Regions from separate parts of the Paenisporosarcina sp. TG-14 genome, predicted to be linked through region 3. Evidence: riboswitches for the same ligand, from Rfam matches in the RefSeq annotation. Region 3 holds a riboswitch; each other region holds the start of a gene.

Region 1 (10,764 bases), on a different contig from region 3:
TAGTACTTTGAGTTTCTGTTCAAGCGAACGCAGGTGTTTCGCGTATTCATAAAATCCACTGTTCGACATAAAGACACACTGAAGGTAAAACACCTTCAGTGTGTCTTTATGTGCTTGGTTACACTATTAGTTCTCGCTAATTTCACTCTTAAGAGTTTTTAATATTTACAGCCATAAGTGTATTCCAACACGGCTTTGGCCGTCGCGTTTGCTGTTTTGACAACAACTTTCCAACAATTTTTGTACAACCTGGATCGGTATTCTGTCAACCTGGCACAGCATAGTGTCAACCTGGAGCGTCATTCTGTCAACCTGCACAACATCTCTGTCAACCTGGCACTCATGATAAGCATGTTTTTAATTCGTTGCATTTCATTTTGGAATATATTTCAATTTACACTTTAGTTTTAGATGCATTGCGTTTTGACATCCATACGCCAAAGGCTAACAACGCTATGACTGCCAAAATCGTTACTACAATGCTCAACCAGAAGTGAGTTACATCTGGTGATCCTGTCAACCACTGCGTCGCATAGGTTGATAGCTTCCATGGTGACACAGTCCAATAAGTCCCTAGTAAGGAATCTATTATTTGAACCCCCAACACCAATCCGAGCGATACTCCAGCAGCGCCTCCTGTTGGTAACCAGGCACTCGCAGCTAAAATAACAGTCACTACAAATACAATCCATACACTATAGGTACCAGCGAATGCAAAGAAATCCGCAGCGGCGACATTTCCAAATAATAGCTCCGTGTAATACCAACTCGTCAATAACCCGAGCCATACACTTCCTAACACAATGATGCCGACAACTTTCCACTTACTAAGAAAATAGCTTAAAAATGAAATCGGTCGAACGTAAATTAATGTCCCCGTTCCATCCTTTCGTTCTCTCGAAATTGTCCCCATAAAAGCAAGTACGATGACCAGCATGCCAATGAATTGATACTGTCCCATTGTGGACATCAGAATTTGCGCGGGTGTAAATTCAGGGAATGGGAACATCGCGTCTTTTGGTATATTTCCAACTGCCTCTAATATTTGAGGCAAGTAATAATTAGTTACCGGTTCAGTGATCCCGAAGAAAATGAAAATCAATGGAATCCATAAGATTTTAAAGTTACGGGTGTTTTCACGCCACTCCTTTTGGAATAAAACCAGTAAATCTCTCATGCGTGTCCCGCCACCTTCATAAAGATTTCTTCTAAGCTAGACGTTTGACGCTCGACTTTCCTAACGTCTAGTCCACTAGTAGCTAAATAAGCCAACAGTTCTTTCATCTCTGGCAATTCATTATTCATGTTAATAAAGCCAAATCTCCCTTGATAACTTACTTTCCATGAAGCCCTTGCGGCAAAAGTGAGCGCATCTTGGTCACTCGTAAATTCCACGCGATAACGTGGTGTATCATACTTCGCTCTCACATCTCCTAGTGAACCTTGTTCTACTAATTCACCTTTTCGTAAAAACAGTAGTTGATCCGTCATCTCCTCAGCATCATTCAATATATGAGTAGAATATAAAATCGTCATGTTTTGTTGCAAGCTTTTCAATAAATTCATAATTTCACGTCTTCCGACTGGATCGAGTGCGGAGACTGGTTCATCCAGCAATAATAATTTTGGTTTATGCACAATGGCCTGCGCTAATCCAAGGCGTTGTTTCATCCCACCAGAGAAAGTACCGGTTTTTTTCCGTAACGCTTCCCCTAGCCCTACAAATTCGAGCGTTTTTTGTGCTTCCAGCTTTGCATGACGTGACTCCATTCCACTTAGTTTCGCGGCCATTTCTGTAAACTCTAATGCTGTTAGCCAAGAGAAAAATTGAGGATACTGTGGAAGAAATCCTATACTTTTTCGAACATCTGCATGTTCTTCACCATTTAATGAAATCACACCTGCTGTCGGCTGTAATAACCCCGCTAACATCGATAATGTCGTCGTTTTTCCGGAACCATTAGGCCCAATTAAAGCAGTCGATGATTTATCAGTAAGTGAAAAGCTCACTTCATTTACAGCCGCTTCTGACCCATATGTTTTCGTTAAGTTATGTGCTTCTAAAATTGTTGTCATGATTGTTTTCTCCCGATAATGAAGTAAACAATTGGCCCCAAAATATTAATGAAAATAATGACTAATGCCCACACCCACTTAGGTCCGTTAGTCTGAGATATTTTTAATAAATCAATAAGTGCAATAACTACTAATAAAAGTTGAATAATAAATATTGGCGCGATAAGCCCCCATGAAATGTTCTCCAGAAAATCCATTTCTACCACTCCTTTTTCAAAGTAATGTTGCTATCAAAAAAATACTACCAAATAATAAGACAAGGAAAATCCAACTGCCTTTATGTCCCATATTTACAGTCCAACCAATCCCAAATCTTTTTTCAACCAAAATACTCGGATCATTTTTATTCACATAAATTAAGCCTAACTTCCAATATTGATCATCGTCCGTATCAATAACATCTACAGCATCCACATCTTGCTCAGACACCGCAATTCTTGTACCGCTCTGCCCTACTTTTACAGTGTAGTAAAGAACGGATCCCAGTATGATGACTAAAAAGCCTAGTGTGAAACCTAATGTAACACTTGAAGACATCGTTTCAGGGTAAATTATCGTCAATTGTAGATAGCCCATCAGCAAAGTTACGGCAATCGCTACAACAAATAATAACCAACTTGAATATTTCCGAAAAGCAAGTTGTTGCTCACGCGAACGTTTCTTATGTCGGACCTGAATCTTCGCACCCGATTGTTTCATGGCTCCATTGAAAAATAGCATCATCCCTTGAAGAATAAGTGTCATGAAAGGTAAAGCACTTACCGAAATCCAAGTTTTTTCCGCGAATGCATCTGCTTCGCCGCTTGGTCCCCAATGTGTTGGAATCTGATTAGGTAGCGTGTCGTATTGGCTTAACCCCAAAATACCTAAACCGAGAGTTATAAACATGGGTAAGACAAAGTACACATTTGGTAGCAGTTTAAGTTGTTCGCGAAATTGTAGGTCTACCACTTTTCGCTCACTCTGGCCCTCAGTCCACTTTTCGTCTTTCTTCCAATTGGCTAAGGCGATATGGTTTTTTGCATAAAGTCCCATTGAGAAAAGTAATGCCACTATTTGAGCGGCCATCCCAACATAAACAACTTTTTCTTCAGCGGGACTAAACATCCAAAGCCAACCGATAAAAATCGCAAGAATCACTATGCCACTTGTTAAAACGAGTTGTGTATAGCGGTTTTTCATCTGTTCCAGTCGTTTGTCTTTGACGTGAGTATCGGGAATGTATATCCCAAATGCTTCACTGTCTTTTAAAAACTTTGGTAAGAAAGCTTGAATGACAATAATGAAAATTAAAATGACCATAAACATGACGGCAGCCATTACTTTTCCTCCTTCAAGTCTATACTAATTTCTTTTATTAACAGCTCGATTTCTGCTGAAGACATTTGTAAACAAAGTGCTTCTGCAACAATTGGACGTAATTCTTTTATCAAGCGTAGACGATCTAGTTCAGAAGCTTTCCGAACTCCATTTTCGTGAATGAATACGCCTTTTTTCTGTACAATTCGGATGAATTCCTTGTCTTCTAAATAGTGATACGCTTTATTTACGGTATGCATATTCATGCCAAGGTCTGCAGCAAATGCGCGAACAGATGGTAATGAATCGCCCGGTTTCAAGCTACCCTTCGCAACACCTTCAATAATTTGTTGGGCCAATTGCAAATAAATCGGCATGGCCGAATTCGCTTCAATTTCAATAAACATATGCGACCCCCGCTTGTTCTATTAATACTAGAACAGTTTTGTTATACATAATATAGAACAGTATTTCATTACTGACAAGTTTTATTTTTTGCTTGGTTTACAATCTGTTTTTCATACGTTACAATGAAGCCGTTCTTAAACATTTAAAAAACTACATACGATTACTGCACTAGGGGTGCTATATTTTTGGCTGAGATGAGAGCATTAGCTCCGATCCCTTAACACTCGATCCAGGTAATACTGGCGTGAGGAAGTGCGGCGACTTTTGCCCAACTTTTCTTTGAGCAAAACAGCTGCATTCCACGTCGAATGTGGCTATTTTTATGTTCAAAAACGGTGACTTTGGGATAACTTCTTCTCTAGTCACACCAATTTGAAGGAGGAGATGGGAATGAAACAAGAGTTTAGTTGTGGGATTAGTCCAATTGTGGGGTTGCGGTTTTCAATTCACCCAATGGCAGACAATTTTATTAAGATTATTAAAGGGGCTCGACGCGAAGCGGATACATCAAATGTCTGGATGCATACCGACGACGTAAGTACAGTCATGCGAGGTAAACAAATTCACGTCTTTGATACAGTGAGATCCATCGTGTTATATGCAGCGAAAACAGGTGCACATGTGGCATTTAACGGAACCTTTTCGATTGGCTGCCCTGGGGATTCTGCGGGAGATGTTTACTTAGAGAAAGATGATACCTTGTTAAACGAACCTCAAATTCGGGAGATTAAACAATATGTATCATCACAGTTTGCGCTCTATCCAATGAATAACCCTGACTATATGTCAGTCATTTATAAAGAAGTCGCTCGTGCAAAAGAATATGGTGTTTTTAATGACTCGATGCATTATGCGAGTGGACTCCATGGTGATATTCACGAAGTATTTGCGTTCCTAGAAGAATCCTTTACACATGCTCGTTCAGAACAACATAAACACTTAGTGATGACTGTTAACATGAGCATCAATAGTCCTTCTCACAAAGGAGAGGCGTAGTATGTTGAAGTCATGGAAACTGAAAGAAGTCGTTTTAATGTCAGTACTTGCCGTTGTGTTTGCTGTTGTGTATTTACTATTTGTCCATGTCGGAAATATTTGGGCAGGTTTAATTGGTCCGATTGCGTATGAATGGATGTTTGGGATTTGGTTTATCGTCTCCATTATTGCTGCTTACATCATTCGAAAACCAGGTGCCGCTCTATTGTCGGAAACGATGGCTGCTATGATTGAAGTGATGATTGGCAATGCAGTTGGTCCGCGCTTGATTTTATCAGGTATTGTTCAAGGCTTAGGAGCAGAAGCTGCATTTGCAGCAACTGGTTATAAACGCTATAACTGGTGGGTACTGTGTTTAGCTGGTGTCGGTTCCGCAGTCTTTAGCTTTGCATTCGGTTTTTTAGTGTCTGGTTACTCAGCGCTTGATCCTTCTTTGTTAGTTTTAATGTTTACGCTACGTGTCATAAGCGGGGCTGTCATTGCAGGTTTAGGTGGCAAGTATTTATCGGACGGTTTACTCGCAACTGGTGCTCTTCGTGGATATGCGATTTCACGTGAAACATCTAACAAGCACAAAATAAAAGGTGAGGCCCTTGGTTAATAGCCTCCTTACAAGATCAACTATTAAAACAGAAGCTACTCAGCCAATTATTAACTTCAAAGATGTCACTTTTCAATTTCCAGACGATGAAGTGCCCATTTTCAGAAATATTTCTTTCTCTATACAAAGTGGGGATAGAGTCGTTTTATTTGGTCCTAGTGGATGTGGGAAAAGCACCTTATTGTATTTAATGAATCGCCTGTACCCCGACAATTGTGATGGTGAAGTTGAAGGATCTATTTCCCTTTGGAATAAAGATGCGGCGACTTATGCTGCTGGGGAAATTAACCGTCGAATTGCAACTGTATTTCAAGATCCTGATACACAGTTCTGTATGCCAACCGTTGAACAAGAGATGGCTTTCACATTAGAAAACTTACACGTCTCGCGCTTAGAAATGGAGCAACGCATCACCACTACACTCGAAATGACAGGACTTTCTGATATTCGTCACTCGACCATTCAAACGTTATCTGGAGGAATGAAACAACGTGTAGCAACCGCTTGTGCGATTTTAATGGACCCGGAAGTGTTGTTGCTCGATGAACCTCTTGCCCATCTGGATCCAGTAACAGCGCAACATTATGTCGAATGGTTAGATGCTTTGCAATTGTCACACGCTTTAACGATTGTCGCGATTGAGCATCGCCTAGATGTGTGGGGGACATTTTTTAATCGTGCAGTTCATGTCACAACTTCAGGGGCCTTTTCCATTGAAGAAAATCCGACACGATCTCCTATCGTTTTCCCGAAACGAAAATCCACTATTGAACCGGAATTAGCGTTTGAAGCAAGAAATGTAAGTGTCCATGTAAAAGACAAACAGTTGTTAAGGAATATTTCCCTCAGCCTCAAACGAGGGGAAATTGCCGTACTTGCAGGCCCTAACGGCAGTGGGAAGTCTACTTTTTTAAAAACAGTATGCGGTATCTTAAAAAAATCACAGGGACGTATTGAGAGCGGAAACAAACTTCCAGGTTACGTTCCACAGTCACCAGAGCATTTGTTTGTCACGCAACGCGTAGCAGAGGAAATCCGATTTTCTAATCATGCAAACGATGAAGAGATTTCTGACATCATGACTCGACTACGTTTGAATGAAATTGAGCAAGCGCACCCTTTTGCAGTCAGTCATGGTCAAAAACGACGCGTGGCCATTGGTGCAATGCTTGCTGATAAAAGACCTGTCCTATTGCTAGATGAACCTACATCCGGCCAAGATGCTGCTGCTCTCCTAGAATTATTTCATTTAATTGATGCCCGAGCAAAAGAAGGATTAGCTGTGTTGATTGTGACGCATGATATGACGTTTGCAGCTGCTATTGCGGACACTGTTTTTTTAATAAACAATGGTGAATTAAGTGGTCGTTTTGAAAATGATGTGTTGTGGCAACAATCAAAGCTGTTAACCCATCACAAATTGGCGTCATCGAACGGAGTGATTTCACATGGCTAGTCGCGCATGGTTACACGCTATGAATCCTAGTTTGAAATTTATTTTAGTTTTAGTTTCTATGTTGACTTTAGCCTGGTTTTTCAATCCATGGACTCCTTTCCTGTTCTTCACAGGTGTCATTCTTTTGCAACTGTTGTTTAGTCGTGTGAACTGGAAGATTTGGTGTTTGTTTATGATTCCCATTGGATTTACCGCGATCGGTTATTTATGGACGACTGTGTTATTTGCAGCTGATACAAGTGGCGAAGTCATTTTCGTATGGCGTGGGTTTGAAGTGACTAATGTACAGTGGAATACGGCTTTATCTTTAGCTTTCCGTGTCTTCGCTTTCTCATCTATGTCGATGATGTTTGCATTTACAACTGATCCGGTGAAATTTGTGATGAGTTTAATGCAACAGTTACGCCTATCCCCCAAACTCGCGTATGGCGTGATGGTTGGCTATCAGTTTTTACCCGTTGTAAAAGATGAACTCATTCAAATTCGCCATGCTCACCGATTACGGGGAATTGGTGAAGAAAAACATATGTGGCAACGACTATTAGGCATGCGAAGATTATTAATTCCATTACTTGCAGGAGCAGTACGTCGTGCAGAACGCACCGCCTTCGCTATGGAAGCACGAGGCTTTACTGGCGAGCGACGTTCTACGTATTACGAACCTATTCGCATCGTAGGGCGAGATTGGTTGTTGACAGCAATCATTATGGGTTTGTTACTAGGAAGTTGTGTGGCAGGATTGTTACTTAGTTACTAATGAACATATACAAAATCGCCTAATGACACAAACTGTCAAAAGGCGATTTTTTTCATAGCTTTTGCATCCATACTATAGGGGCTATGGAGGGAATTCCATGATTTTTGGTATAATGGAGTGAAGGAGCTGAACATCATGAACATACATATACGAAAAGCACGTCCATCAGATGCTGAAATAGCTGTTCCCCTTATACTGGAAGCTATAGGCGATATTGCTGAGCAAATGACTGGCGAAAAGGAACCCGCTGCCGTGCAAAAAGAGTTAATTCAATTGTTTAAGCGCGAAGACAATCGACATTCCTATTTAACAACTTGTATTGCACAAAGAGACGATAAGATCATGGGCGTAATGGTGCTGTATTCTGGAGCCGACGCTGTTCGTTTAGATGCGAACTTAGTGACGTGGTTACGTGAAAAATCTGGAGATTCTATTATAATCCCACCTGAAGCACGTAAAGATGAATACTATGTTGATACAGTCTCCGTAAATCCTGACTTTAGAGGGCAAGGTATTGGCAGTTTATTACTAGCTCACGCAGAGCACCTAGCGCGTGACACTGGCTTTTCTAAAGTTGCACTTAATGTAGAACTAGAAAAAGAAGCAGCTATTCGTTTATACAAACGGGTTGGGTATCACGTAGCAGAACCTTGGGAAATCTATGGTGGAGCCTTCCATCACATGGTTAAAGTTCTGTGAAAAATTTCAGCTATGAGGTATGAGAAACTTAGTTATGAAGTATTTTACGTATATAATAGAAGATATTACCCACTTTATTGCTGGATTTCAAATATAATTAAGAATAATTATTTATACTAATTGGAGGAAATGAACTAATGAATGAATTACCAAATTGCCCAAAATGTAATTCCGAATACACATACGAAGATGGCAGTCTTTTTGTTTGTCCAGAATGTGCTCATGAGTGGACTTTGGAAGTAGAAACAGAAAAAAGTGAAGCTAAAAAGATTTACAAAGATGCAAATGGAAATATCTTAAACAATGGGGATTCTGTAACCGTAATTAAAGATCTAAAAGTAAAAGGGACTTCATTAGTTATTAAAATAGGGACTAAAGCTAAAAATATTAGTTTAATTGATGAAGATCATGATATTGATTGCAAAATTGATGGTATTGGAGCTATGAAATTAAAATCCGAATTTGTTAAAAAAGTTTAAACTATTCCCTACTTAAACACTTTTCCGTTTTTGTGGGGATTATATATTTGTATGCAAGCGCCCCCTTAGTCCTCCACCTCCCTATCTTCCTGTTCCTATAGTTAATCAAGAAAAATAATTCTGATTTCCGTCACAGCAGTTAATATGATTTTTTGCTACAATGGCATGAAACAATGGAATCGAGGCGCATGATAAATGAAACGATTTTTTGCAATAGGCTCAATCCTTGCAGCACTGACGCTAAGTGCGTGTGGAATCAATGAAGAACCGAAACCAACAACTTCTGATGAAGTACCTGAAATACTAGAAGTTGATTTAACTGTCCCAGAAGCTGCAACTGTAGGAGAAGAAGTATTCTTTACTGCAGTCGTTAGTCAAGGTGGGAAAATTGTAGAAGATGCTGATGAAGTGATGTTTGAAGTCGTGAACTTGACTACTGGTGAAAAAGAAATGATTGAAGCTACATTAAATAAAAACAAACACTACGAAATTAAATATACATTTGAAACAAACGACTTGTATGATATTACGTCACATGTGACAGCGCGTACCATGCATACGATGCCTACAAAACAAATAAACGTAATAGGTGGAGAAAATGCTACTACGACTACTGAAGAAGAAGCATCACACGGTGAAGATCTCCATCAAGAACAAGTTACAACGATTGATTTTACAGAGGGAACGACCACTGTTGGAAAAGCTACCATGTTAGTAGCCAACGTTTCACTATCGGACGCACCACTTGAAGATGCGCGTGTTCAATATGAAATTTTCCGTAATGATTCTCACCAACATACATGGGTGGATGCTCAAGAAAAAGAAGCTGGTGTTTATCAAACAGAATTTACATTTACCGAGTCAGGTACCTACGATATAGAAGTTCATGTAACAAAAGGTGATAACTTACACGATCACGAGAAAAAGACTTACACCGTTAAATAAATATAAACAGGGTTATCCGTGAGTGTATGTCACTCACGGATAACCCTTTTGTTGTTCATCGCAACTTTGAGACCAACTCCAACTTGACCAGCAAATTTTCAACTGACCCCTTTTTCATCCAAAAATACCATTATCCATTAGCATTTGACCTTTAACAACATTCCATATTTTTACTATTACAACGTCAATACCGATTTTTACAACGTGGAGGTCTATTATTACAACGTGACCTTCCATAATTACAACGTGACCGCCAATATTTACAACTAAGCTACTTTGAGCGATGTATTTTTAGGCAGCAACTGTCGCGCATTCGCCGCAAAATCACAAAAATAAATGAGGAGCTCTGTTGTGAGCCCCTCATTTCATCTCTTTATACTTCACGATTCCAGTGACGATGCGCTGTAACTGCATCTACAAACGCTGGTACTTCTCCGCTGTTTACAACGCCAGGATTTCCTTTTTTTGCTTCAAGGATAGATACTGCGTTTAAGGTAGCTCCAATTGCTTTATAGTGATTAAATGCTTCCATTACGTACCGATTACATTCTTTTTTGAATTTCTTATCATCACTCATGCTTGCTACATAAATCGCGTCAAACAAAACTGGATCAGTCGTTATGAATGTTTGAGCAATTGGTAGTGTACCGATGTTCCCCAGTTTATCGCTAACAATCTCTACTTTTAACCCAGAGTCTTTAAATTCTTGCACGACTTTTCCAAGCTGATTTACATCACCGTTTCGATTCGCAATAACAGCAACTTTACGTGTACTTGGTTTCTTCACCATGTTTTCTTGACTTAGGGCAGGTGATGCTTTTGTAATAGCAGAACCACCACTCGTTGGCGGATTTGCACCGACAGAATCTGCAATCACTTTCGCTAGCTCTAAGTTAACGTTTGCAAACATATCAACCGCTTGTTGCTTAACCGACTTATTTTTTACTTTCCCAATTTCAAAGCAAAACGCTTCTGCAATATGTTCTTTCTCGACATTACTCATACTGTTCCAGAACAACGTCGCTTGTGAGAAGTGGTCTTTAAAACT
Region 2 (10,764 bases), on a different contig from region 3:
ATATTACATAAACTTTAGTTTAATGAACTTACTGGTTTAAGTTAATAATACAGATGATTCGGTAATTTTCACAATTTTTTAATAACGAAAGAATTGGTCAAAAAAGTCCAACAACCTTTTGGCTGTTGGACTTCTATACGTTTTATATTAATTTAATTTATTTTCCAATTAGCTCTTAACTGGCTTCAGGGAATATTCTTTGAACGGTTTCATTAAATTCTTCAAATAGACCTGCAACAGGTTTACCTTCATCAATTTTATTGCCATAGTCAGTCATTCGTTCTACAAAATCAGGATTTACTGAAACATATACATTATTAACGTTTGCGTTCGTCGCTTCTACTTGTTCTTTAATCTTTGCCTGAATCTGGTCCATGTCTTCTGTTTCATTTTCTAAGACCGCTCCTACATAAGCGTTATTATTTGTAATAATGACCGTCGCGCTATCTACTTCATCTAACTCTACGACTTTATCCGCAGCTTCATCCGCCAATTCTAATAGTGACTCATCTCCACCCATATTACTTTCAGTTTCAACGTTATCGTTCGTTGTCTCATTTACTGTATTATCGTTGACAGTATCATTTGTTGCCTCTCTTGTACCACAGCCCATTAATGTAAAACTTATGAGAAAGATTGTTGCTACCATCCATAATTTTTTCATCTAATTCCTCCTTAATTTGTTTCCTTTAGATTGGGACCTTTTAAATCTTTTTATGTATGGTACATTTTATAATTCATTTGAAACAATTAAAAATGACATAAAGTAATGAATTATTTAAATTAGGATATTCTAAAGAATAAACCAAAAAGGAGGTTTTTGAGTTGAAGCAGGTTTTTCTTTTTACACTCTATGTAATTACATTGTGCTTTCTTTTTTTCACGGTCGTTTCAGCAAAAGAACCACCAACAAATGAGCAACGTATGGAAGAACGAATGTCTTATTATTTGAAATTCGAGAACTTAATGGTCCCTTGGTACTATTTAGCCGCGGTAGATCAGTTTGAACGTAATATTCAACAAGTACGAAATGATATCCCTAAAAAGGATAGCATTATTTCCATTCAATTTTCCAAAGATTACTGGTCGGGTTCGCTCAATCCTAATAAGGAAGATACATCACCCGAATCCATAGCTTATTTTGGGGGTCAAGGACTAGACGGTAATGCAGACGGGCTGGCGGACCCGAATCATGATGTAGATGTGCTTTATACATTAGCTATTTACTTAGGTAATTACGGACAATCTGAAGAAGGTTTTAAAATGGCCTTATGGAATTATTATAAGAGCGAAAAAACCGTTAATCAAATCATGACGATAGCTAATTTATATAAACACTTCAACACACTGGATTTAGGTGAACATGTTTTTCCAATACCGTTAAATCATAATTATAGTTATAACGGAACATGGGGAGCCAACAGAGGCTGGGGAGGTCGACGAATACATGAAGGAACTGATTTGTACGCTGATTATAGCGTTCCTGTAAAATCGACGTCTTATGGAGTAATTGAAGTAATGGGATGGAATGAATTTGGAGGTTGGCGAGTAGGCATTCGAGATATACAAAATACCTACCACTATTACGCTCATTTAGCTTATTTTAACAAGGATATTAAAGAAGGAGATATTGTAGAATTAGGAACTATTATTGGTTATGTTGGCAGTACTGGATACGGTAAAAAAGGAACTTCTGGTCGATTCCCCCCTCATCTCCATTATGGCATGTACAAATATAATGGACGGACAGAATGGGCATTCGATCCATACCCTCACCTGAAAATTTGGGAGCAACAAGCGAAGAAAACCAAACGGTAAATGGTTAGCCGAACTCCAGAGAATTTGCTAATAAGTTGATCGCCTTCAAGGTTGCACTCAGTGTGCACTTTAAAAAGTACCAACGCTTAACATCATTCCCACGGCTATCGTCGCTAGAATTCACTTTTTGTAGATGCGACTATGAAACTTTAATGCCAATCATTTCGTATGTATAGTCAATTCATAAGGAATGGGGACTTGATGAGATGGGTAAATATTCGATTGAGGAATTTGTTAGACAAACTAAGCAAAATGACAACGACAATGATTATTTCGAATTAGAAACGGAACGAATCCTGGAAGTAAACTTATCAGGGCTAGTCTGGGCCAAGACGGGATCGATGATTTCGTACACTGGACAGATTAAATTTGAACGGGAAAAAATACTGGAACATGGCGTTAGTCAAATGTTTAAAAAAGCGTTAACGGGTGAAGGTGCTTCTCTTATGAAAGCACAAGGAAACGGGAGACTGTATTTAGCTGATCAAGGTAAAAAAATCACGATTTTCGAGTTAAACAATGAGTCGATTACAGTGAATGGGAATGACCTACTCGCTTTTGAACCCGGCATTAAATGGGATATTAAACTTATGAAGAAAGTAGCGGGAATGATGTCCGGCGGATTATTTAATGTGAATTTAACAGGGAAAGGTAGAGTAGCAATTACCTGCCATTATGAGCCTTTGACCCTTATTGTCCGTCCTGGGGAATCAGTTATCACTGATCCGAACGCAACTGTCGCATGGTCCGGTCATTTAACCCCAGAATTCAAAACAGATGTGAGCTTTAGAAATTTATTAGGTCGTGGAAGTGGGGAATCAATTCAAATGGAATTCAAAGGTGAAGGATTTGTCATCGTTCAGCCGTTTGAAGAAGTATATTCATCTGGAAATGGTCCTTCTTAAGTGTGTAGGTTCGATTAATAATGTCTCCATTGGAGTAAAAAATATCAATTCCATAACAAAATAAAAAACACCCTCAGTATATTGTAACCATACTTGAGGGTGCTCGTTTTTTATGCAATAGTGGGTAAATGACTAGAGTTTTTTACATGCTAGAACAAATTTTTCGAAAATCTTCAAGGAAGGGTCATCATTAGTAATGGCCATATTTTCAGGATGCCACTGAACACCTAATACAAACGAATGCTCCTCACTTTCAATCGCCTCAATGACCCCATCACTCGCATAACCGCTCACGCGAAAAGGTGATGGAACGTTTCGATTGGCCTGGTGATGGCGACTGTTGACCTTAAAACGATTGGAACCTGTTACTAGTTGTAACAGCGTCCCACCAGCCACATCGACAAAATGTGAACCATGTGATTTGGGTGCAATCTGCTTATGTTGAAGAATATCATGCTTTATTTGAGACCCTATATCTTGATACATATCACCACCTACAGCAATATTAAGTATCTGGCACCCCCGACAGACACCTAATATTGGTTTGTCGAGTGATAAAAATCTCCGAATGAGCATTAATTCAAAAGCATCACGAGTTGGAACAATGACTCCTAAATACGGTTGTGGCTCTTCACCAAAAAGAGTTGGATCAATATCATAACCACCTGTAAGAAAAAGACCATCGATTGATGCGGCAATTTCCTCAACATCACGGATATCCTCTAAATTAGGCAGCATCAATGGTATGCCTCCCGCCTGCAATATAACATTCGCAGAATCAATAGATATCATATAATGGTCTCCATCAAGCTCCATATAAGAGGTAACTCCAATAATCGGTTTCGCTTCCCCCACCCTATTTCAAACAAATTTAGTCCCGGAAAAAGAGTTCGATTCATGCAAACATCAGGCGATAAAATGGTGAATTCATCATCTGCTTATTGGGACCATATTTCTTCATATGCAAACTCTAGTGAAATAATGATTACATTACAGAAATGTTTATAAATTTGAAAGAAACTAAATCATTTACTCAGTAAATCATGTACTGCTATTTTAGGAGAAACTGCTGGATGATCCATCATTTGATTGCAACACCCATCAGCACGATTATTAATTACTACGTCTACTCTCGATTTACATACCCTTCAATCCCCACAATCGGTATGGTTACACCAGCATTACTCAGCATGCCTATTTTTAACGGCATTTGGTCTTAAGTCTCAACCCAAGTAGCGATGATATAAAGTTCTAGCTTCAGCAATGTCTTTTGTTCCGTGGATTAATACCCGTCCATCTTTAAAAATAACCAGGCGATGATCACCAATTGAAAAAGAAAGTAAGTACGGATTTTGTGAAATCTTCCCTCCTTGTTCTGAAAGAACCTTAGCCAAACTTTCTAAATTTCTATCCATTGTTTCAGGAGGTCTTATTTGAACGGTATCTCTTCCACATAATACGGCGGTTTTTATTTGGTTTGAAAAAGCTAAATACGGATACGTAGGATTTGAACCGCAAGATAAACAACTTTCTTTCTTAATTTTGTCTACGTTAATACCTGCATATTGATTTTTCCAGAGATCAAATGAAACAAGTTTTTTTCTTAATGCATAATAATCTTCAATCAAAAGTTTTAAGGCTTCTGTAGTTTGATAAGAAACGACCATTTGAACAGTAGGACTAATAATTCCGACGGTATCACAAGTAACCCCACCCATTGGCACAGTTTCTAGCAAACAATTTAAACAAGGAGTTTCTCCTGGAAGTACAGTATAGGTAATTCCATAACTTCCAACACACGCACCATATATCCAGGGAATCTGAAACTTCTGGGAAATATCATTTATAATCATCCGGATATCAAAATTATCAGTTGCATCCATGATTAGATCCACGTCTTTAACAAGCTGTAACATTTCCTCTACAGAAACATCCATCACATGGCACTCAATGTCTACCTCCGAATTTATGAGCGTTAAGTGTTCTTTCGCTGCGATGGCTTTTGGAATTCGATGATTCGCATCCCTTTCGGTATAGAGCTGTTGACGTTGGAGATTACTCCATTCCACGTAGTCTCGATCCACAATAGTCAACTTCCCTATCCCTGCACGAACAAGCACTTCGGCACTCCCCGTTCCAAGTGCTCCTGCACCAATCACTAATACATGTTTTTTTCTTAATTTCGATTGTCCTTGTGACCCTATTGGAGCGAATAGTTTTTGTCGTGAATAACGTTCATTCAACTAAAGCTCATCCCTTCCGAAGGGCTACTAGCTGTCGCATATCGCTTTTTCGGAATACGACCTGCTTCAAATCCTAATCGTCCCGCTTCAATCGCTAGCTTCATGGCCAATGCCATTTTCACTGGATCATTTGCTCCTGAAACAGCAGTATTAAGTAATACACCGTCGGCACCTAACTCCATCGCGACGGCTGCGTCAGAAGGCGTCCCAATACCAGCATCAATTATTACAGGCACTTTTGCCTGTTCGATAATAAAGCTAAGGTTTAATGGATTAATGATCCCTTGACCAGAACCAATGGGTGATGCACCTGGCATAATGGCGTGACAGCCTAATTCTTCTAATCGTTTAGCTAATAGAACATCGTCTGATGTATAGGGTAAAACGGTAAATCCCTCTTTTAACAGTTCTTCTGAAGCCTTTAATGTTTCTATAGGATCAGGCAATAACGTTTTTTGGCATCCAATTACTTCAACTTTAATCATGTCACAAAGACCAGAAGCTTTAGCTAATTTAGCAATTCGAACCGCTTCTATTGCTGTCTTTGCACCTGCCGTATTTGGCAGTAAAATGTACTTTTTTAGGTCTAATTTTTCTAAAAAATTAGGTAGACTTGATTCAAATATATTCATTCTACGAACGGAGAACGTTAATATCTCTGCTCCTGAAACAGCTACTGCTTCTTTTTGAATATCAAAATCAGGATATTTTCCAGTGCCCAATAATAACCTTGACGTGAATTCATATGATCCAATCTTTAACATCATCATCCGCCTCCTACAAAATGTACTAACTCAACTTTATCCCCATTACTAAGTTCGGTTTCTTGGTGTGATGTTTTTTCCAATATCATTTCATTCCATTCAACGATAACTACCTTTTGTTGTAATTCGAAGTGCTGCAAAAGGTTAGCTACTGTTTCCACCGTATTTGGGACTTCTATTTTGTTCCCGTTAATCACTAATTCCATTTGCTTCACTCCTTTTTTATGTTAATTGCCTGACCAAACGATCTACCCGAAAAGGTTCCAAATTTAGTGATGTTGGTTTACCTTCAACCAAGTCGGCGATAACCTCACCAGTTATAGGAGAAAGTAATATTCCATTTCTAAAATGCCCTGTTGCAATAAATAAACCTTTGTATATAGGGTGTTCTCCTAAGTACGGAAGCCCATCAGCGGTTTGCGGTCGAATGCCAGCCCATGCCCGCTCCCATTCTGCTTCAACAATGGACGGCATCAGTTTTTTTGCTTGTTCCATCAGTATGGATATTCCCTCTACCGTAACTTTTTTGCAAAATGTTCTTGGCTTTAAAGTTGCACCGACAATGATTCTTCCCCCCTTCTTAGGGACAAGGTAGCAACCATGCGAAAATACTGTAGTCGTTAGTATTTGACTATGTGTAACAACAGAAAAACATTCACCCTTCACAGGATAGGTATCTAGCTGTAAGCCTGTTTTTGAAAGTAACTTCCTACTCCAAGCACCACCTGCAACAATGACATTTTCACTATTAAAATTTCCTTCATTCGTTACAACACCCGAGACCTTCCCTTTTGACAGCTGAAAGTAATATACTTCCACGAATTCCTTTATTACTACACCACGTGCTGCTGCAGACTTTAAAAACCCTAAAGTTAACTGAGTAGCTTCTACTTGCCCATCTTTTTCAAGATGCATTGCTCCTGTAATCGCATCAGACAATACTGGCTCTTTCCTTCTTACCTCTTTACCTGTCATCCAATCGGCTTGCTCTCCACTTTGTCGTTGGATAGCAATGACTCGCTTATATTCCTGCTGTTGCTGTTCGTTTAAGGCAACCTTCAACATGCCTTTATTTATAAGTTCTATATCTATTCCACTCGTCTCTTTTATCTCGCCAGCTAGTTGGGTAAACATCGCTCTACTTTTTCTAGCTAATTGAAAAAGTGATCCTTGTCCATCCATTTCTGCTTGAGCACCCAGCATCCCAGCAGCAGCTCCAGAGGCTTTACTAGCAAGTCGTTCTTTTTCCAGCAAAAGGACTTTACCCCCTCGTTTTGCAAGGTTATACGCAATGGCTCCCCCGATTACTCCGCCTCCTACTACGATTGCATCATAAACATATCTCATCAAAAATCCCCTTCTCCCATAAAAATATTTAAGTACAATTCAGTTGTTAAGTAGATAGATTTTGATAATATTCTTTTACTGCTGCTAAAGGATTTTCTGCTTCTAAGACCCCAGACATCACAGCAATTCCCTGTGCACCTGCATCGATGACTCCTCTAATATTTGTAGGTTTTATACCACCTATTGCTAATACTGGTATCAAAACATGATGAGCTACGAGTTCTAATTGATTTAAACCCTTAGATACTAATCCTGGCTTCGATTGTGTGGGAAAAATATGTCCGAAAATAACATAATCTGCTCCTAGTTCTTGTGCAGTTAGACCCTCGTCAATTGAATGCACAGAACATCCAACTCTCAAGCTTGTAAACTGTTTTTTAACAATTTCTACAGGTAAAGAATGATAGGCTAGTTGGGCTCCTGCTACTTTTGAAGCAAAGGCAACATCTACTCGATCATTGATTATTATTTTAGAAAGAGGCACTTTCTGGTCTGTTAATAAATTCACTATTTCGTAAATCTCATTGGCCGTTTTAGCCTTTTCACGAATATGAATGGCATCGATATATGGATGGATCTGACCTACAATTTCCGCTAATTTCTGAGGTTCCTGTTTCCCAGTGGATATGACATGTAATTCTGCATTTTTCATTCCAACTATCCTCCTCATTTTTGAAAGCAAAGATGATACCCTTAATATCTATAATTCCAGAAATCAAAAAACCACCCCGGCGTTGGAGTGGTTTGTTATTATATGTATAGACTATAACTACATTTCCACTTCCCTACGCCAGTTCTAATTAGATCAGGTTCAAAGGGTCTGGACTTTCTCCATCTCAGTCTTTAAAGACTCCCCTAGTGTATTTATATTCAATTGTATGAGACTGTTACAAAATATTAATTCATTTTCTATGATTTTCTATGTGAATTTTAATGCTCCTTTTCGGACCGGCCATTCCTCTAAATTGTAAGCCATTTCCCAAAATGAATATTCGTAATGACTACTAATGATAAAATGTTCTTTCATTTGCTCACGGTCATCTTCTGTTAGCTTTTCGGCAATCTTGTCTAGTCTATTAATTTGTTCCTCGACTAATGTTCTAAAACCTTCTCCACCATATGCTGCAATCCATTCTTGGTAAATTGGTTCTTTAGGGGAACACGTCTGCAGTTTCTCCCCAATTTCATAGTAAAGCCAGTAGCATGGTAATATTGCTGCGATAATATCACCTAAATGTCCTTGATATGCCACACGATACATATGGGATGTATATGCATAAGCAGTAGGTGACGGCTTGAAGTTTGCTTGTTCTGCTTCAGTAATTCCAAGACGACGTGAAAAGTTTCGATGTAAAGACAATTCTGCTTCATATGTTCCCTGTGCATGAGATGCTAATCTACTTGTAGTGTCAAGATCCTTTGCCCTTGCAGCACCTAAAGCTTGAACCCTTGCAAAATGGGACAAATAATAAGAATCCTGCATGACGTAATACCTGAAACTTTCTAAAGACAATGTACCATCCCCAATTCCTGTTACAAACGGATGATGAAAGCTTGCTTCCCAAATGTAATCGGATTCCTCTCTTAAAAGCTTAGAAAATGTCATGAATACTTCCTCCTCAATAATTTTACTCGAATAGTAACCTATCCCTGATTTATAAGAAAAGCGTAAAGCTCCACACTAGCTCGAATTAAGAAAATACTCTTAAAAATATATACTTTCACATATTTTTGCATATAAAAAACCACTTTCTTAACAATCATAAGAAAGTGGTTGTATCGGAAAAATAGGTAGAAACGTATTGCTCCGCAACTCCACTTTCCTACGCTGGTGTAAACCAGATCAGGTTCTAAGGGTCTTAAAGTATTACTTTAATCTCAACCTTTATTAGTAAGTAAATAATTTCTATTTACTTATAGAAAGGTCCCCCTAGTGGAAGATATTACTATTCAATTGTTCGTAACCATCATAACATGTTTTGGTTTCTTTTCCATTCTAATATGTCATGAAACGATTGAATTAATATTCTATGAGTTTATTTTTCTATTCTTAACTACTATCTCACCTCGAATCACTCTATGTCCACTACTGCTCATACCTGTTACTTCTACCTTAACTTCAGCAACACATTTCTCTTTGACAACGCCTGTTAATTCCACTCCGTCTCCAACCTGCAGAGGTGCAAGAAACATGACATTCATTTGTTGTATCAGTAAGTGGGCATTCATATAAGACGACAGTATTCGACCTGTGAAACCCATAGTGAGCATTCCATGAACGATGGGCTGATCAAATCCCTTTTGTTGTGCAGCATCTTGGTCTACATGTATTGGATTGAAATCTTTTGAAACTTCTGCATATCTTGTAATCCAAATTGAAGGAACGTTTTTGATTGAGATCGTCTCGAGTGAATGACCAACTTCTAAAGCAAATAACGTATTCACTTTTTCATCTCCCCAATTAGTGTAGAGTTTGAAGTGAAGATGACTTTACCTCTTTCATTTTCACCAACTAGTTCATTATCCAAAATAAGGAATGAGCGTTTGGATTTAACCGACTTTAACGTGATCATACACGTATAAGTTTGGCCCGCCATCACTGGTTCACTATAGTTAATCGATTGATATTTATGAATAAAAGAGTCACCTCCATTCATCCAAGGTACTTTAATATATTGCCAAAAAATCATAGGCATGCAGGGTGGTGCTGGAATATCGGCGTACCCTTTATTAATAGCTTCTTTGTAATTGAAAAAAAGCGATTCGGTTTCTTCGATTGAACGTGCATAATCAGCAATCATTTCTCTGGTGACTGCTACTTTAAAGGGAGTGGTTGTAAATCCTTCATAGGAATAGTAATCCATTTCATTCTTCCTCCATATATTTTTCAAATAAGGTTGCTATTCCAAGTCCGCCACCTATCCCGATTGTGGCAATACCATAGCGACATTGAATAGACTTCATTTCAGAATAAAGTCGAGTAACAAGAATTGCTCCAGAAGCTCCATATGGATGACCATAAGCAATTGCTCCCCCACCTTTATTAAGTCTTTCATAAGGGATTTGAAGTGATTTTGCAGAAGCCACAACTTGGGCTGAGAAAGCTTCATTTAATTCGACAATATCAATCTCGTCCATAGTTAATTGAGATTGTAAAAGGAGTCTTTTCACTGCTAGAACTGGTCCAATACCAGGCGTATTCGGATCGACACCTACTGTAACTGCATCTTTAAATTTCAGCTGTATCGAAAGTCCAAGTTCTTTTGCTTTTTTTTCAGAAAGAATGAGCGATAACGCAGCACCATCATTGAGCCCACACGAATTTGCGGCTGTTACAGTACCTGTTTCTATGAAAATAGGTCGTGCTCGTTGAATGAGTTTTTGATAATTCATACCTGGTTTTAATGCTTCATCTCGGTCAAAAGGAACAATTGAAATCTGTTCACTAACAAATCGATTTTTATGTAAAGAGTCATACGCTCTCTCATAACTTAACGCTGCGAAGGTATCTTGTTCATCTCTAGTTACTCCATATTTTTCTGCTACATTTTCAGCACCGATTCCCATGTCAGGGTCTCCGATTGAATCCGGCGAAAAACGAGCTCGCTTTGGAAAAGTCGACAAACTTGTGCTCTCTACCCCACCTGCCAAGTAAATCTCTCCTGCTCCTGCTTGAATAAGTCGACA
Region 3 (10,764 bases):
GCTCCATATTTGTACTTTTTGTTGCTCATTAAATTTCAGGGGTGGGAAAATTGTAATGGTAGATCTAATTTTCCCTTCATTTGTTGCATGTTGAATATGATGATGGATATGCTGTGCTACTTCTTCTTGTGACTCAACATCTCTCGCATCAAAAACATCAAGCGTTTCCCAAAACAATCGACCAATACACTTAGCACTGTTGCGCCATGCGAGTTTAGCTCCATATGTTATTTCATCGAACGTGTGTATGTAAGTTCCGGTCGACTCTATTTCTTCTTTAACAATAAGTTGGCGATTCATTATCGTATCTTCAGAATGTCCATTTTCATTTCCATATTGCGAAAGAAACTCAAACGCTTGATTAACTAATAATTTGTTCATATATGTTCATCCTTTTTTTCTTCATACATTTAGTTTAAGCAATATTTTCTTTACTCTCAATGTTAAAGTGGCTCATATTTAGTTATTTTTAATGTGTGTGACGTAAAAGTGGATAATCTCCATGAAAATCATCTACAATAAGAAAAAGAGATACTAGGGGGAAACGACATGTCTTTATTAAACGAGATTCTATCATTTAATCAAAAATTTGTTTCTGAAAAACAATATGAACAATTTATTACCACGAAGTTTCCTGACAAAAAAATAGTTATATTAACGTGCATGGATGCACGTCTATTTGAACTTTTACCAAAGGCTATGAATTTTAAAAATGGGGATGTAAAAATTGTAAAAAGTGCTGGTGCAGTTATCAACCATCCTTTTGGTGGAATTATGCGGAGTTTGCTTGTAGCTGTGTACGAATTGAATGCTGAAGAAATATACATAATCGGTCATTATGATTGTGGGATGGGTGCTATCCAACCTCAAGAAATGATGCAAAAAATGATTAATCGAGGCATTACACACGATACCATTAATATGTTGAACTATTCAGGAGTTAAGTTAACCGATTGGTTACGTGGATTTGAAGATGTGCATGAAAGTGTACGTCATAGTGTTGATATGGTACGAAATCACCCATTATTGGTGAAAGAAGTTGCTGTTCACGGGTTAGTTATTGATCCCGCAACAGGTAGATTAGAAGTTGTAGAATAATAAACAAACGAAAAGAGCCGAGTAATTGGGCTCTTTTCATTTTTTATAAGGCTGATGGTTTTTTTCTTCGATAAATCCATTGTTGATACTGAAAACGCATGACACAACCAATGCAAAACCCTAATATAGCTAAGAGAGCAGCTATACCAACCATTATTGTGGACACATTAAACAATAGGGTCCAGTTCATTAAAAAACCTATGCATGCAATTAATAGAAATCCTACAGCCAACCATTGATTAAATTTAAGCTGAATATAGTCTTCTTGGACATATAGATTTGCTGGTTTAGATAAAAAACGTTTAACAATTGCTAAAATGGGATGGAACCCAGTAAATAAACTTAAAATACATGAGACAAGCGGAATAAGCAGTATCCATGCTGTTTGAGTGATTAATGCAATGATTACTGACAATACAATGGTCCACTGATTCGCTAATACAAGAGGCTTCGGAATTGTTTTCATTATAATACCCACTATTCTTATTGGTTTTAAAGTATATTATATGTTTGTTTCTACAGATTGTAAATATATCCGCCTATATATAACAATATTTCCCGGGAAATCGACAAAAAAGCTGGATTCTCAAATGAGAAACCAGCCATTCATCAATTTACGCCATCTCCGCCAAGCGGCCTTACCTTTTCAATAATCATCTTCTAGTACCGCATAGATAAAATGATCTTCCCACTTACCATTAATAAATAATAGCTGTCGAAGTAATCCTTCTCTTTGAAATTTCACTTTTTCCAACACACGAATTGACCCACCATTACGTGGAGATACATATGCTTCAATTCGATGTAAGCCTATAACTTCCATCCCATAATTCACAAGCAACTGAACCGCTTCAGTTGCAATCCCTTTACCAACATTCATTTCATCAATAGAATACCCGATAAAGGCACTTGAAAAAGGAAGTCGTTTTATGTTGTACATGGAGATATGACCAATCAGTTCTCGTGTTTTGTAATCATATATACCAAAATTAAACTCCCGTTTACTTTTCATATGATGTAGTGATTCTAAAATCTTTTCTCGTTGAACAGCTGCTGTAAAATATGCATCTTGATGTCTTGGTTCAAAAATCGACCAGTAAAATCGGTTTTTTATAACAAGATTTGCTAAAATAGCAGCATCTTCTTCACGTAATGTTTGTAAAAAATATTTTTTCCCTTGTAATAGTATCATTTAAAGTCACCCTTTAGATGAAGTTAATGCCAAAAACTCTTCCACATCTTTAGTACATAGTGCAATACCTTTTTCCCAGAAAGCATGTTGAGTGATGTCTTCGCCTAAATGTTTCATCGCTAAATCTTCTACTGACATAATCGCCGTGTCTTGAAGTAAAGAGATATACTTTTCTTCAAAGTTACTACCTTCTTCAATTGCTTTTGCATAAATGCTCAAACTGAATAAGTAACCGAATGTGTATGGGAAATTATAAAATGGCACACGAGAGATATAGAAATGCAGTTTAGAAGCCCAGAAATGAGGGTGAACCTCACCAAGTCCATCTCCATACGCTTCACGTTGTGCTTCTTCCATTAATTTATTTAATCGAGTTGCAGAGACAATTCCTTTTTTACGTTCCTCATAAAAACGGGTTTCAAACAAAAATCGAGCATGAATGTTCATAAAGAACGCTACACTGCGTTGAATTTTATCTTCCAACAGTGCTAATTTTTCTTCATCTGTTTTCGCTTCTTTAACTGCAGCATCCGCTACAATCATTTCAGCAAATGTAGAAGCAGTTTCAGCTACACCCATTGCATATTGACGATTCATCCAGTGTACCGGACGGAGTGCATGTGAATGGAAGGCATGACCCAGTTCATGTGCTAACGTTGCGACATTAGACATCGTTCCACTATATGTCATGAAAATACGGGATTGCTGTGACAACGGCATACCTGTACAAAACCCGCCAGGACGTTTATTCGGACGGTCTTCAGCTTCAATCCACTCATCTTCAAATGCTTTACGGGAGAATTTCTCAAGCTCTGGTCCAAACTTACCAAACTGTTTTAAAATAAATTCTGCACCTTCTTGATACGATACTTTTTTAGTTGATTTCGTAACTGGTGCGTCTAAATCCCACCAATTCATAGCATCTGCTCCAACTAACTCTGATTTGCGTTTCAAATAATTTACAAAAGGTGTTTTGTGCGCACTAATTGCTCCCCACATTGCGTCTAAAGTTTCCTGCTTCATTCTATTCATATGTAATGGTTCTCTTAAAACCGAATCCCACCCACGTTTTTTGTAGACAGCTAATCGGAACCCTGCCATATGATTTAATGTTTTTGCAAAGAACTCTTCTTTTTCTGTCCAGGCATGTTCAAGTGCATCAAATGACTCTTTTCTGACTGTAGCATCAGAATGTGAACTTAAATTACTTGCTTGACCAACTGAAAACTCTTTTTCTTCGCCATCAACCGTGACACGAACTCTCACGTCACCCACTAATACATCATATAATTGGCTCCAGCCGTGATAACCATCTACACTAAGAGCGGTGATCATGTCTTCTTCTTTCTCTGTCAGCAATTCTTTTGCTTCATCTCTCCATTCATTTAAAACAAAAGCAAATTTTATTAATTGATTATCTTCCATTAAGGAGGCCCAAACACTATCTTCTGTTTTTGATAATTGTTGCTGAACTACTAACATAGATGAAGAAAAACGAGCACCTAAAGAGCCCATTTCCCCTTGTAATAAATTGGCTTGTTTATCCAACGTATCTTGTGCTAAATAGCAACCAATTACTGCTCCAGCTTGCGATAAATTTTCAGCTATCTCTTTCGTTTCCTCAATAATAGAGAAAATTTTATTAGAGTCTGTTTCACCTTGTGGTACTTCAAATGTTGATAACCTTTGTTGAAATGTATCTAATTTTACGGATAAAGTATTTAAGTGCTCTCGAAGTTCAGGTGATGAACTTCCCCCTTTAAAAAATACGTCTAAATTCCAAACTTCAGAGTACGTTTTGGTAGTCAATATGTTACCCTCCAGTTATTTCTAATTTTTCTGAAAATACTCCGTAATTATATCATGCATCTTCGCCTTGCGAAACATCATCATGTGAGTTAACAGGTATGCCTTTTTCCACACATACTTGCATAATATGTTCTAGAATTCTTTTTAAAACAACTATTCGTGCATATTTTTTATCATTTGCTTCCACAACAATCCACGGTGCATAATTAATGTTTGTTTTTTCAAACATTTCCTCAGCTGATTCTATATAACTTGTCCATTTTTCACGATTACGCCAATCTTCATCCGTTAGTTTCCACTGTTTATTTGGATCAATACGTCGTTCTTCAAAACGTTTTAACTGTTCCTCTTGTGTTATATGCAACCAGCATTTCACAACGATGTATGATTCATCCGTCAGCATTTTTTCAAAATCATTTATTTCTTTATAAGCTCTTTTCCATTGCGGCTTTGTTGCAAATCCTTCGATACGTTCTACTAAGACTCGTCCATACCAAGAACGATCAAAGATACTAATTTGTCCGTGTTGCGGAAGCTTCCTCCAAAAACGTTGAAGGTAATGGTATCTTAATTCATGTGGTTGAGGAGCGGCTATCGGGTGAACTCTAAGTCCTCGGGGATCCAACCTTTCCGATAATCTTTTAATCGCCCCCCCTTTTCCAGCTGCATCCATCCCTTCAAAAACGAGCACAAGACCCACTTTTTCGTTGAATAAATGTTGTTGAACGTTTAACATGTCGTATTGGAGCTGTTTTAATTCTTTGTTGTATTTTTTCTTATTTTCATATCGTTGGTCCATAAGTAATTCATTTAATCGAATGTTCATCCAAATCCCCCATTCTTCTGTCTCTTATTTTACAGAAATTTTCGGTAAATTGGAAATTGATGTTATCGTTACAAGGCGTTATACTACAGTATAGGAGGTGAATGCTATGGTTCGTTTCGCACTTATGGTAATCTCACTAATCGGTGTAATTACTGTTAATGCTTTAGCTAATATCTTGCCTTTAAATAATCAAACTACAGGTGAGATATCCAATCGTCTTCCGGTTTTATTTACTCCAGCAGGATACGTATTTTCGATTTGGTCTGTCATTTATCTATTGTTAATCTTTTGGGTAGTAGGCATGTGGAAAAAGCGTACACAAAATGACGCTGCCTATGCAAAACGCTCAACTCTGTTTATCATTAGTTCTATTTTGAATATGGCATGGATTTACTTGTGGCACTATGAATCTTTTTTATTAACAGTTGTAGTAATGATTGCATTACTTGTCACTCTTATTATTTTATACGGCACTTATAAGGTTACAGATAATCTGGTCGCGAGTCGACTACCTATTTCTATTTATTTAGGGTGGATCAGTGTCGCCACAATTGCCAATATTAGTTATGTTTTAACCTTTTATGAATGGAGTGGCTGGGGTTTAAGTAACCCATTATGGGCTGTAATTATGATGACTATCGCTACAGCACTTGCATTACACATTCGTTACCATCATTTTGATATTGCATACGTCCTGGTCTTTATTTGGGCTTTTATTGGGATAGCCGTTCGAAATGGTTTAGAAGAATTACTAGTCTCAACAGCCGCCTTCTTCTTAAGTGCAGTCATGCTTTCTGGCATCCTATTTATTAAAAAAAGACCAACTGCGCGTTCGTAGCAGTTGGTCTTTCGCTTTTAATTTATTTTCGTTATTAGAATAGGTTTATCTTTCGTGACAATCACGGTATGCTCGATTTGAGCTACAAGTGATTTGTCTGGAGTAAGAAATGTCCAGCCATCACCAGACTCCACAATATGTTCCGCTTTTTCTGAAATAAACGGCTCAACCGCTAAAACCATTCCTTCTTTCAATATGGTTGGTTCCCATGCGTCAAAGTAGTTTAAAATATGTTGTGGGGCTTCATGAAGAGATTTCCCAATACCATGACCAGTTAAATTCATAATGACAGTAAAACCATTCTGTTTTGCTTCGCGTTCAACAGCTTTACCTATTTGATTTAAACGAGCGCCAGCTTTCACTTTTAACATTGCACGGTCAAATGCACTTTCAGCCACTTCGCATAATTTTTCTTTATTGTCGTAACCTTTCCCAATAACAAATGAAATGCCTGTATCTGCAAAATAACCATTTAACGATCCAGAGACATCAATATTTACAAGGTCACCATCTTTTATAACACGTGAACCTGGAATACCATGTGCGACTTCTTCGTTAACACTAATACATGTGAAACCTGGGAAATCATATTCCCCTTTAGGACCTGAAATCGCCCCTTTTTCTTTAAACATACGTCCACCAAGATCATCAATTTCTTTCGTTGTGACACCCGGTTTTGTTATTGCGCGCATCGAGTCGCGAATATCTGCAACAATTCGGCCTATGGCTTTTAACGACTCAAAGTCTTCAGTTGTTTTTGCAATCATAATCGATAAATCCTTCTTTCTAAAATATCTAGCCATACTATACCACAACAAAAGGCGCTTTCCCATCAGCTAGAATAATTATGAACATTCAGATAAAATAAAGATGTTTTGCATAATAACAATTTATATAATTTTGATGTGAAGTCAAGGGCTTCATTGTCCATTGATTCTTCGTGTACTACTCTTTCACATTTCACACAGAATTATGCTTTTTGTGGTCTAAGTAAACGTGAGGCAGCTAAGAATAGTAATGAGCATGTAACTGCCGTTAATAAAAACACAGGAATCATGTACGTCGCATTATAGATACTAGAATAGATGAATAAATTGGCACCTTCTTCAACATACATACCAAAGAATAAAATGCCGGTAATTACGTGAGTGACATAACGTAATAATGAACCAATCAATACAGCACCTACAATTATAGAAATTATTTTCCCTCGATTATTTTGTTGGGCATATTTAAAATATTGATTACGAAGTATTCCAGCAAATCCAACAACACCATATGCAATTAAATAATCCAAAATTACTTGCATAACTACAAAACTAAACGATAGTGGTGCTACAGAAATTAATCCTGAAACAATTTGCAACAATCCTACTAACAAACCAGTAATTACACCAGCTAATGTGCCTCTGCGAAATGCCATTAAGACAATGGGAATCATCACTAAACTAACTGATCCTCCTTGTGGCATTTTAAATGCCACAAAGTCCAATACAAACCCTAACGCAGCAAATATTGCAATCTCTACTAATAATAATACTTTTTGATTTCTCATCTTTCTTCCTCCTTTTGCGATGTGCTGCAAATCGCGAGTCAGGGTGAAAAAAACCATAAAAAAAACGACCTCAGGGACAGAGCCTGACGTCATTGGAGTCGGTTTCTATCCACATCCCTGCGCAAGCATTAACTTACAGGTTCTAAGGGTTAGAACTTTTCTCGTTCACTCTCAGCCATTACAGGCTCCCCTTGTGGTACATACATTAAATTTTAATAATACGAGTTTATTGTACAGAAAGTTAGAAAGAGAAACAAGAGGCTAATGGCAGTCCTGTGACTTTCAACTATTTATCGCTATACTAGGTATATAAAATTCAAAAGGCTGTGAATGGTACATGATCAATTTATTGAAAAATTTAGTAGCAATCAAAAGTGATACAGAGATTGGTGCAAATGACGCACTACGGTATTGTTCGTCGTGGCTTACAAGTCATGCGATCCCACATCAAGTCCTCGAAAATGAAGGACGCTTAATGATTCACGCAGAGGTAGGTCAAGGTCCTACGACCATCGTATGGAACGGACATGTAGACGTAGTCCCTGCGAAAATTGAACAGTTTAATCCAATTATTGAGGGTGACAGACTATATGGCCGTGGTTCTGCAGATATGAAGGCTGGAGTTGCTGCAATGATGGAAGCTTTCCGACATATTTCTTCTATTCCAAAGCAATTGCAACAACTCGTTGTTTTGCATATAGTAACCGATGAAGAAACGGGTGGTCACAAAACATCTGGTCATCTTGTTGAGACTGGTCATTCTGGCGACTTTGTCATTTGTGGTGAGCCAACCCAATTAAAATTAAGTGTTCAATCAAAAGGTGTTTTGCAAATACATATCACATTTCTAGGAAAAGCTGCACATGGTTCACGTCCTTGGGAAGGAACAAATGCAATTGAAGCATCATACATATTTCATGAAAAGCTTATGAACTTACCTTTTACAAAAGCAAGTAATTGTTATTTTGAATATCCTTCCATTAACTTGGCTAAAATTCAAGCAGGTGATCGCTATAATGTTGTACCTGACCATTGTGAAGTTGGATATGATATTCGCTTTATTCCTGGCCAAAAATGGGAAGAAATTTTACAACAAATTACCGATTTAGCACATTCAATTAATTCAAAAAACATTGTCAAAGTTTATGATAAAATGTCTGCTATTATCACCTCAGAAGATAATAATTACATTAAGTCACTATCTGAATTAACAGCTAAAGTCACACAAAAAGAAGCTGTTCTATTTGGTCAGCATGGAGCTGCAGATACACGTTTTTATGTTAACACAGGAGCTATAGCTATTGAATTTGGTCCAAGTGGTGATGATTGGCATGGTCCGAATGAATACGTATTGATTTCATCAGTAGAACAATATGCAGATATTTTAACGAAACATGCGTTGACTTGAAACCATTTGCATATGTTTCGTATAAATAGCTAATAGAGTTTTAAGGAGGAATAAAATTGGATAATCGACGTGTTTTATCCGCTTTGTGTTACTTCAGTATTCTATTTACCCCATTTTTATTACCAATTATCATTTACTTTATTACACCTGATCCAGAAGTTAAGCGTCATGCAAAACGCTCACTACTTTCACATGCAATCCCAGTTGCACTTGGAATTGTCGGTTTTATTATATTAATGGTTTTGTCTCTTACGATGTATAGTACTTCCGACTTTTCAATTCAACCAGGTACATCAGTTGATTTCTTTGCCGCTAGCATACCATTATTGTTTTTGATAGTTTATGGTGTTCTTTCGATTGCTGTATTGATTTGGAACATTATTCAAGGAATTAAAGTGCTTCAGTAGGTTTACTTTTTACTTCTTGTGGGAAATAACAATAGTGACAGGAGTGATATACATGAAAATTGGTAAATTAATTAAAACAACTATAAAGTTTGCACCTATCATTATTCCAATCGTTAAAAAAGTTATTGATTCTAGAAAAGGTACTAAAATCACATATACACGCAAATAAAAAGTTGGAACTCGTTAACTCGAGTTCCAACTTTTTTAAATGAAAGGTTTCATTTCAGATAGTGCTAAATATTCTTCTTCTAAAAACGAAGATGGCAATACTGCAGATTCGTCACCCACTTCATTAGCATCCTGTTGTTCTTGCATAATCTGTTCAAAGCTACGAGGATTTGCAGGAGGCACCTCATTTTTCATTACCTGCATTGAGCCTTTTGAATAGACATTGAAAAAACTGTTCGCCATTGCTCGGTATCCCTCTGCATTTGGGTGCACATCTGCTGCATTTGGTACTTTATCTATTGCATTATTACCGAAAGCAGCATCAACTGACACAAAATTCACACCTGCTTTTTTAGACACTTTTGCTAAAATATCATTAAGACGATCTAATTGTTTAGCCGTACCGAACTTTTGCGATTCACGTGCATGTGGATACGCAAAATAATAACCCATTACATAAATTTCTGCTTTCGGTGCTATTTTTTTCAAGTCGGTTAACATCGTTAACATGTTTTTCCGGACGGTATTTAATGAAAAATCCACGGGAATCTGTTGAAAGGATAATGATCCAGACTTATCATTCGCTTGAATAAGCCTCAAAAGATCGTTGGCTCCGGCTGAAATTGTAATGACATTTGCATTTTTAATCAGTTGTTTCGCCTCTTTAGATTGCACACGTTCAAGCACATCGGCAGTCGTAAATCCCGGAAATGATAAATCTTTCGAATAAAAAACAAGTGGTTGATTCCTCGCAATTTCTTGGGCAATTAAATCACTATAACCTGTATCAATTCCACTCATGGGTGTTTGACCAGCAGCAATAGAGTCGCCCAGTGCCACATAGGAAACAGGACCAAATACTTGAGCACTTGTTTGAAACGGTACTAGAAATACACTACAGATTACCAATATGGCAGTTAATCGTCTTTTTATCATAAAGTCACCTTCTTAAAATGCCCAGTTCCCTTGACGGAAAATAGGTTCTATTTTACCATCTTCACGTTCACCATCAATATCCATTTCCTCACTACCAATCATGAAATCTTCATGAGTGATCGATGTATTTAATCCTAAAGCCTGAAATTGTCCTTCTTCTAAATCACTAGCACCTTCAACACACGTTGGATAGGCTTCTCCAATCGCTAAATGGTTGGATGCATTTTCATCAAACAATGTGTTGTAAAATAAAATACCAGAAGACGAAATGGGTGATTTATGCGGAACCAAAGCCAATTCTCCAAGATAAGCTGACCCACTGTCATTTTGAATTAATCCTTGAAGTAAGTCATTTCCTACCTCCGCTTGTGCCTTTACAATTTTGCCATTTTCAAACGTAAACGTGAAACCATCAATGATATTACCTTGGTAAACAAGTGGTTTTGTATTGCGAACATATCCGTTAACACCTAATTTTAAAGGAGCTGTATAGACTTCTTCAGTAGGCATATTCGCAATAAATGCAG

What was found. A riboswitch is a leader RNA that binds a small molecule or an ion and turns the genes downstream of it on or off. The one in region 3 is predicted to bind thiamine pyrophosphate.
Region 1: it holds a riboswitch for thiamine pyrophosphate, as region 3 does, so the genes downstream of both, C406_RS0117535 (YkoF family thiamine/hydroxymethylpyrimidine-binding protein) here and thiT (energy-coupled thiamine transporter ThiT) in region 3, are expected to answer to the same signal.
Region 2: it holds a riboswitch for thiamine pyrophosphate, as region 3 does, so the genes downstream of both, tenI (thiazole tautomerase TenI) here and thiT (energy-coupled thiamine transporter ThiT) in region 3, are expected to answer to the same signal.

What each region holds. Positions count from the first base shown of each region.
Region 1 covers NZ_AMGD01000081.1:9,103-19,866, forward strand. The annotation lists gene C406_RS0117510 (ABC transporter permease) at 395-1,177, opposite strand; gene C406_RS0117515 (ABC transporter ATP-binding protein) at 1,174-2,076, opposite strand; gene C406_RS0117520 (PLD nuclease N-terminal domain-containing protein) at 2,073-2,273, opposite strand; gene C406_RS0117525 (DUF1648 domain-containing protein) at 2,290-3,396, opposite strand; gene C406_RS0117530 (GntR family transcriptional regulator) at 3,396-3,782, opposite strand; TPP riboswitch at 3,944-4,051, shown strand; gene C406_RS0117535 (YkoF family thiamine/hydroxymethylpyrimidine-binding protein) at 4,174-4,779, shown strand; gene C406_RS0117540 (ECF transporter S component) at 4,781-5,380, shown strand; gene C406_RS0117545 (ABC transporter ATP-binding protein) at 5,364-6,836, shown strand; gene C406_RS0117550 (energy-coupling factor transporter transmembrane component T family protein) at 6,829-7,593, shown strand; gene C406_RS0117555 (GNAT family N-acetyltransferase) at 7,729-8,292, shown strand; gene C406_RS0117560 (zinc ribbon domain-containing protein YjdM) at 8,430-8,771, shown strand; gene C406_RS0117565 (FixH family protein) at 8,967-9,716, shown strand; gene C406_RS0117575 (catalase) at 10,090-10,764, opposite strand, start outside.
Region 2 covers NZ_AMGD01000033.1:26,863-37,626, forward strand. The annotation lists gene C406_RS0111100 (YhcN/YlaJ family sporulation lipoprotein) at 176-664, opposite strand; gene C406_RS0111105 (M23 family metallopeptidase) at 826-1,818, shown strand; gene C406_RS0111110 (AIM24 family protein) at 2,025-2,723, shown strand; gene C406_RS0111115 (gamma-glutamyl-gamma-aminobutyrate hydrolase family protein) at 2,856-3,578, opposite strand; gene C406_RS20520 (hypothetical protein) at 3,797-3,943, shown strand; gene C406_RS0111120 (thiazole biosynthesis adenylyltransferase ThiF) at 3,947-4,966, opposite strand; gene C406_RS0111125 (thiazole synthase) at 4,963-5,730, opposite strand; gene thiS (sulfur carrier protein ThiS) at 5,733-5,936, opposite strand; gene thiO (glycine oxidase ThiO) at 5,953-7,077, opposite strand; gene tenI (thiazole tautomerase TenI) at 7,124-7,729, opposite strand; TPP riboswitch at 7,843-7,944, opposite strand; gene tenA (thiaminase II) at 7,997-8,683, opposite strand; TPP riboswitch at 8,881-9,019, opposite strand; gene C406_RS0111150 (MaoC/PaaZ C-terminal domain-containing protein) at 9,106-9,522, opposite strand; gene C406_RS0111155 (FAS1-like dehydratase domain-containing protein) at 9,519-9,941, opposite strand; gene C406_RS0111160 (acetyl-CoA C-acyltransferase) at 9,943-10,764, opposite strand, start outside.
Region 3 covers NZ_AMGD01000050.1:2,845-13,608, reverse strand. The annotation lists gene C406_RS0113935 (nitric oxide synthase oxygenase) at 1-381, opposite strand, end outside; gene C406_RS0113930 (beta-class carbonic anhydrase) at 550-1,098, shown strand; gene C406_RS0113925 (DUF4395 domain-containing protein) at 1,142-1,564, opposite strand; gene C406_RS0113920 (GNAT family N-acetyltransferase) at 1,745-2,290, opposite strand; gene C406_RS0113915 (M3 family oligoendopeptidase) at 2,297-4,099, opposite strand; gene C406_RS0113910 (polyphosphate kinase 2 family protein) at 4,152-4,925, opposite strand; gene C406_RS0113905 (tryptophan-rich sensory protein) at 5,032-5,763, shown strand; gene map (type I methionyl aminopeptidase) at 5,781-6,530, opposite strand; gene thiT (energy-coupled thiamine transporter ThiT) at 6,734-7,318, opposite strand; TPP riboswitch at 7,416-7,520, opposite strand; gene C406_RS0113890 (M20 family metallopeptidase) at 7,668-8,726, shown strand; gene C406_RS0113885 (DUF4870 domain-containing protein) at 8,783-9,133, shown strand; gene C406_RS0113875 (SGNH/GDSL hydrolase family protein) at 9,338-10,237, opposite strand; gene C406_RS0113870 (aminopeptidase) at 10,250-10,764, opposite strand, start outside.